DNA from 3 places in the Pantoea jilinensis genome. Region 1 is predicted to be linked to each of the others. Evidence: predicted binding sites of a transcription regulator. Region 1 holds the regulator's gene; each other region holds the start of a gene.
What was found. The regulator CRP, encoded in region 1, controls carbon source genes, mostly activating them, when cyclic AMP is high. The targets are predictions, from matches to a motif close to ATGTGANNNNNNTCACAT.

Region 1 (2,275 bases):
CAGGTTGATGTGCGTAAAGATTCGCGGCGCCTCTTCACGACGTTCTGAGGTCAGTTTTACTTCACAATCAGCCACATCGTTACGGCCTTTTTGCAGAATTGATACCACGTCAATCGCGCTGCATCCGCCGGCCGCCATCAGCACCATCTCCATTGGGCTGGGCGCTTTATCGCCCGAATTTCCATCCATCAGTATCTGATGGCCGGATGAGGATTCTCCGAGGAATGTCAGTCCTTCTACCCACTTCACTCTTGCCTGCATGATTTTTGCTCCGGAATACGCTGTTTTGTCGCCAGAGTACGCTTTCGCCTGGTAAACAGCAATCCAGAGAAATCCGCCTGTAGCTGAAGCGAGACAACACAAGACAGTCGGCAAAAGCTGTGCTACAAACAGTGCTGAAAATATTTTTCGTCACCCGATGGCGAAGCCGGGAAGAATGATGCGCACTGCGCCTGATGCGGCCCGAATAATTTCCTGAAAGGGAAACGCTTGAAGCTTTCACCGCCTGACAGGGAAAACTGCCCCCTGTATTTTGGGCACGATTACAACAGAGGATAATAGCGAATGGTTCTCGGCAAACCGCAAACAGACCCTACACTCGAATGGTTCCTGTCCCATTGCCATATTCACAAGTATCCATCCAAAAGTACGCTGATTCACCAAGGTGAAAAAGCAGAAACGCTTTACTACATCGTGAAAGGTTCCGTCGCGGTTCTGATTAAAGATGAAGAAGGCAAAGAGATGATTCTTTCCTACCTGAATCAGGGCGATTTCATTGGTGAGCTTGGCCTGTTCGAAGAAGGCCAGGAGCGCAGCGCCTGGGTACGTGCGAAAAGCGCGTGCGAAGTGGCGGAGATTTCTTACAAGAAATTCCGTCAGCTGATTCAGGTTAATCCCGACATCCTGATGCGACTCTCCTCGCAGATGGCGCGTCGCCTGCAGGTCACGTCTGAAAAAGTGGGTAACCTCGCTTTCCTCGACGTCACCGGACGCATTGCACAGACCCTGCTCAACCTGGCGAAGCAGCCAGATGCCATGACGCATCCCGACGGCATGCAAATTAAAATCACTCGTCAGGAAATTGGCCAGATTGTGGGTTGTTCACGCGAAACCGTGGGCCGTATTTTGAAGATGCTGGAAGATCAGAACCTGATCTCCGCACACGGCAAAACCATCGTCGTTTACGGCACCCGCTAATTCCTGTCACCCACGGCGTGATGGCAACATCACGCCGTTATTGTTTGTGTTGGGCCGATGTGGCGTCGAATTATTTACCATCCTGAAGTCAACTACGCCTTGCGGCAAACGCTGGTGCTTTGTCTGCCCGTCGCGCTGGGCTGGCTGGCTGGCGACCTGCAAAAAGGTCTGCTGTTCTCGTTAGTGCCTGCCTGCTGCAATATTGCCGGTCTGGATACCCCGCATAAACGCTTTTTCAAACGCCTGATTGTGGGTGGCAGCCTGTTTGCCCTCGGCAGCTTCCTGATTCAGTGGCTCACCCTGCATGCCATTCCGCTGCCGCTCATCCTGTTCGCCATGCCCCTGCTGCTCGGCGTGACGGGTGAGATCAGCCCGCTGCATGGTCGTCTGCTGCCCGGCACGCTTATCGCCGCCATTTTTACCCTGAGCCTCATTGGCCGCATGCCCATCTATGTTACCCCGCTGCTCTACATCGGCGGCACGCTCTGGTATGGGCTGTTTAACTGGTTCTGGTTCTGGCTGTGGAAAGAGCAGCCGATGCGCGAAAGCCTCAGCCTGATCTACCGCGAGCTGGCTAACTACTGCGACGCCAAATACACCCTGCTGACGCAGCTGACCGACCCGGAAAAGGCACTGCCGCCGCTGCTGGCGCGTCAGCAGAAAGTGGTCGATCTGATTAACACCTGCTATCAGCAGATGCACATGCTGTCGGCAAGCCGCGATCACAGCCATAAGCGGCTGACGCGCGCCTTTCAGGTGGCGCTGGATCTGCAGGAACACATCTCGGTTAGTCTGCATCGGCCGGAAGAGGTGCAGAAGCTGGTCGAACAGAGCCATGCCGAAGCGGTGATCCGCTGGAATGCCAAAACCATTTCGGCCCGGCTACGGGTGCTGGCGGATAACATCCTTTATCATCAGCTACCCGATCGCTTTGCGATGGACAAACAGCTTGGCGCGCTGGAGAAGATCGCCCATCAGCATCCCGACAATCCGGTGGGTAACTTCTGTCTTTACCACTTCAACCGCATTGCGCGGGTGCTGCGCACGCAGAAACCGCTGTATCAGCGTGATCTGATGG
Region 2 (2,275 bases), 350 kb from region 1:
CTACATCCATTACGGCGTGCGTGAATTCGGTATGACCGCTATCGCCAATGGTCTGGCACTGCATGGCGGCTTCCTGCCATACACCGCTACCTTCCTGATGTTCGTTGAGTATGCGCGTAACGCAGCGCGTATGGCGGCACTGATGAAGATCCGTCAGATCATGGTCTACACTCACGACTCAATCGGTCTGGGTGAAGATGGCCCGACGCATCAGCCGGTTGAGCAGATGGCGAGCCTGCGCACCACACCAAACATGAGCCTGTGGCGTCCATGTGACCAGGTAGAATCTGCGGTGGCGTGGAAATATGCTATCGAACGTCAGGATGGCCCAACGGCACTGATCTTCTCCCGTCAGAACCTGGCGCAGCAGGAACGTGATGCTGCACAGCTGGCTAACGTGGCGCGCGGTGGTTACGTGCTGAAAGATTGCGACGGCACCCCTGAGCTGATCCTGATCGCAACCGGTTCAGAAGTTGAACTGGCTGTCGGTGCCTGGGACAAACTCACCAGCGAAGGCCGCAAAGTGCGCGTGGTCTCGATGCCGTCAACCGATGCTTTCGACAAGCAGAGCGATGAATACCGTGAATCTGTGCTGCCTAAAGCCGTCAGCGCTCGCGTTGCTATTGAAGCGGGCATCGCTGATTACTGGTTCAAATACACGGGCCTGAATGGCGCTATCGTGGGTATGACCAGCTTCGGTGAATCTGCACCTGCAGATCAGCTGTTCGAGCTGTTTGGCTTTACCGTTGACAACGTCGTCGCGAAAGCGAAAGCGCTGCTGGCGTAATAACTGGCCAGGCGGGTCTGCTCCCGCCTGGTTGTGAAATTAAAGGGGCGATCCTTTCGTCCCTTTTGCTCTTTTATTCCTGCAGTAATAACACTTTCTGGCTTAAATTTGTGACGCAGATCCAAATTTATGCAGTCAGATTGATCGCAATCATTCCTGTTATTCCTTCCTTCTATTATTCTGGCTGAACCGTTTCAGTCGTCGGGCCAGCCGCCCTGATTTCGGACAATGCCGGGCAAGAATCTCCTGTACAAAATGCAGTGAAGCGCTCAGGCTAACGGCACGTTTTTTCAGTCTGACGTGGCAGGAGAGAAATGACGGTACGGATAGCGATAAATGGTTTTGGCCGGATTGGACGCAATGTCCTGCGCGCGCTCTATGAAACGGGCCGACGTGCAGAGATTACCGTGGTCGCGATTAATGAGCTGGCTGAAGCCACCGGTATGGCGCACCTGCTGAAATACGATACCAGCCATGGCCGTTTTGCTTTCGACGTTCGTCAGGAGCGCGATGTTATGTGGGTGGGTGGCGATACCCTGCGCATTTTGCACCGTGCAGACATAGCCGATTTGCCGTGGCGTGAACTCGATGTGGATGTGGTGCTGGACTGTACCGGCGTCTATGGCTCACGGGCTGATGGCGAAGCCCATCTGCAGGCGGGTGCCAAAAAAGTGCTGTTCTCTCATCCTGGCGGAAACGATCTCGACGCGACTGTCGTGTTCGGTGTTAACCAGCAGGATCTCACCGCCAGCGATCGCATCGTCTCCAATGCGTCCTGCACCACAAACTGCATTATTCCGGTCATTAAACTGCTGGATGATGCGTTTGGTATCGAATCCGGCACCGTCACGACGATCCACTCGGCGATGCACGATCAGCAGGTGATCGACGCCTATCACAGCGATCTGCGCCGGACCCGTGCGGCCAGTCAGTCCATCATTCCAGTGGATACGCGTCTGGCGGCAGGCATCACCCGTATTTTTCCGAAATTCAACGATCGCTTTGAGGCGATAGCCGTTCGCGTCCCGACGATTAACGTGACGGCCATTGATCTCAGCGTTTCTGTGTATAACGCGGTAACGGCATGTGACGTTAACACCTTGTTGCGAAGCGCGGCAGAAGGGGCATTTCGTGGTATAGTTGACTACACGGAATTACCGTTAGTCTCAGTAGATTTTAACCATGATCCGCACAGTGCCATTGTGGACGGAACACAAACGCGGGTCAGCGGTCAACACCTTATCAAGACACTGGTCTGGTGTGACAATGAATGGGGCTTTGCTAACCGAATGCTCGACACGACGTTAGCGATGGCCGCAAGCGGTTTCAGGTAAGACGCGGTTTGCGTCTGGCAAAACTTATGAGAATCAACGAGAGGATTCGCCATGTCTGTAATTAAGATGACCGATCTGGATCTGGCTGGTAAACGCGTTCTGATCCGTGCCGATCTGAACGTACCAGTTAAAGAAGGTAAAGTGACGTCTGATG
Region 3 (2,275 bases), 1.1 Mb from region 1:
CAACTGCAGCCGTGCAACCAGCGCGGTGAAGTAGTCGACCAGCGCGTGTGATTTCTCTTCATCGCTTAAACGGACGTCGGCGTCGGGCAGCAGGTCATAGGCCTGAGCGAATTTGCTCACCGCGGCCGGACGGACAAAGCGCATGCAGGGGGCCAGCAGAATGGCGTTGGCAACGCCGTGAGGCAGGTGATATTTGCCGCCAAGCGGATAGGACATCGCATGCACCAGATGCGTCCCGGCATGGGCAATCGATGCGCCGCCATAATAAGAGGCCCAGAGCATCTCCAGCCGTGCCTGCAGATTCTCCGGCTCGCGCAGCGTGGTTTCGAGATTCGCGAACAGCTTCTTCATCCCAATCAGCGCATAGTTGTCGCTGACCGGATTGGCCACGTTGGCGGTGAAGCACTCGATCAGGTGACACAGGGCATCAATGCCGGTAGACGAGGCGATGTGCGGTGGCATGCTGGTGGTGAGTTCCGGCACCAGCGCCACCACATCGGGCAGCATCACTGGTGAAATAATGCCGACTTTGGTCTCTTTCTCCGGGATCGCCAGAATCGCATTTGGCGTCGCTTCCGAGCCGGTGCCGGCAGTGGTGGGAATTAACATTGAACTGGTGCGGCGCACCGGTTTTTCGCCAGCCAGCAGGGCGTCCAGCGCGGGTGCCGCGTCAATGCACAGCACTGACAGCAGCTTCGCTACATCCAGTACGCTGCCACCGCCGATGCCAATCACCATGTCGACCTGGCCCTGGGAAAGCGCTGAGATAATCGTGGCTACGTCATGCTGGCTTGGCTCAGGAGGAACGCTATTTACCAGGCTGATGCGCGGAATCAGATCCCGCAGTTGACCCATCAGAGCCTGTACCGCCGGAATCGCCTCAATGTTCCGGTCCGTGACCACCACCGCTGTCGATACGCCTTTCAGCAGATAGCGCATGTCGTTTAACGCCTGATATCCGCTGATCACCGTGCTGTTAATGTTCATTTCATACCCTTATCTCTGTCATGTCTGAGTAAATGATTAATTTTGCTCAGCGCAATGCGAAGTCAGTCACTCTCTGTGGCTAATTTTATAAGGCATATCGATTTCGATTAATTTGAACTTGCTCACATATAATCAATCATGATTGAATATAATCAAATGCAGCGGCAATAGCCTGACAGGAGTGAGGATGGGCTCATCAATATGGAAAACACCGGTGCTCGTCATCGCTGACGACTTTACCGGTGCCAACGATGCAGGTAGCGGACTGGCACAGGCCGGAGCCCGTGTACATGTGCTGTTTGGCACCGGAGCATCGCTGTCAGATACGGCGGCAGATGTGTTGGTGATCAGCACCGACAGCCGGGCCATCAGCACCATCCAGGCCGCAGAGCGCGTCAATCAGGTGGTGCAGCACTATGCGAAACAGCTTCAGCAGGGCTGGCTGTTTAAAAAGATCGACTCCACGTTGCGTGGCAACGTCGGCGCTGAAACGGTGGCTGCGCTACGCGCCAGCGGCAAAAAAATGGCGCTGGTGGCACCGGCCGTACCGCGACTGGGCCGCACCACACGCGACGGCAAGGTGTGGGTCGATCAGCGTTTACTGACGGACACCGAATTTGCCAGCGATCCCAAAACCCCGATCCTGAGTGCCCGCATCCTCGATCAGATGCAGATCGACGGCACGGAGATCGATCTCGCGACGCTGCGCAGCGATCGGCTTGATGCGGTATTAGCGGCGTCGCAGGGCGTGGTGGTGGTGGATGCTGAAACGGAAGGCGACCTGACCCGACTGATCACGGCTGCGGCGCGTCTGAGCGAAACGCCCCTGCTGGTGGGGACTGCCGGGTTAAGCGATGCGCTGGGTGCTGCGCTCTCCGTTTGCCCCGCGCGACCTGTGCTGGCTGTGGTGGGATCGATGAGCCGTCAGGCAGAGCAGCAGATCGCTGCGCTGCGTCATCACCGTGCCGTTGAGATAGTGGATGTCGATATTCGTCAGCTGTTTCAGCAGCCCGCCTGGCCTGATCGGAATCGCTGGATCGAACAGGCGACCTCCGCATTGCGTGCCGGTCGCCACACGGTGATCCGCACTTGCCAGCATGCATTCCAGCGACACGAGATCGAAAATCTCTGCCAGCAATATAGCCTGACGCGCCAGCAGCTGGGCGAGGCGATCTGTCAACTACTGGGCGAAATGGCCTTTAGCCTGTGCCGGGCGCAACTACCGCATGCGCTCTATCTGTCAGGAGGCGACGTGGCGATTGCCGTCGCTCAGGCTCTCGGGGCCAGC

Region 2: a site for CRP is predicted at 896-913, ahead of epd (erythrose-4-phosphate dehydrogenase). Genes of this name have one in related genera too.
Region 3: a site for CRP is predicted at 1,098-1,115, ahead of KTJ90_RS15755 (iron-containing alcohol dehydrogenase). Genes of this name have one in related genera too.

Annotation. Positions count from the first base shown of each region.
Region 1 is NZ_CP077746.1:420,628-422,902, reverse strand. It holds gene KTJ90_RS01930 (OsmC family protein) at 1-261, opposite strand, end outside; gene crp (cAMP-activated global transcriptional regulator CRP) at 565-1,197, shown strand; gene KTJ90_RS01920 (YccS/YhfK family putative transporter) at 1,255-2,275, shown strand, end outside.
Region 2 is NZ_CP077746.1:767,085-769,359, forward strand. It holds gene tkt (transketolase) at 1-787, shown strand, start outside; gene epd (erythrose-4-phosphate dehydrogenase) at 1,102-2,121, shown strand; gene pgk (phosphoglycerate kinase) at 2,173-2,275, shown strand, end outside.
Region 3 is NZ_CP077746.1:3,323,905-3,326,179, reverse strand. It holds gene KTJ90_RS15755 (iron-containing alcohol dehydrogenase) at 1-987, opposite strand, end outside; gene dtnK (D-threonate kinase) at 1,175-2,275, shown strand, end outside.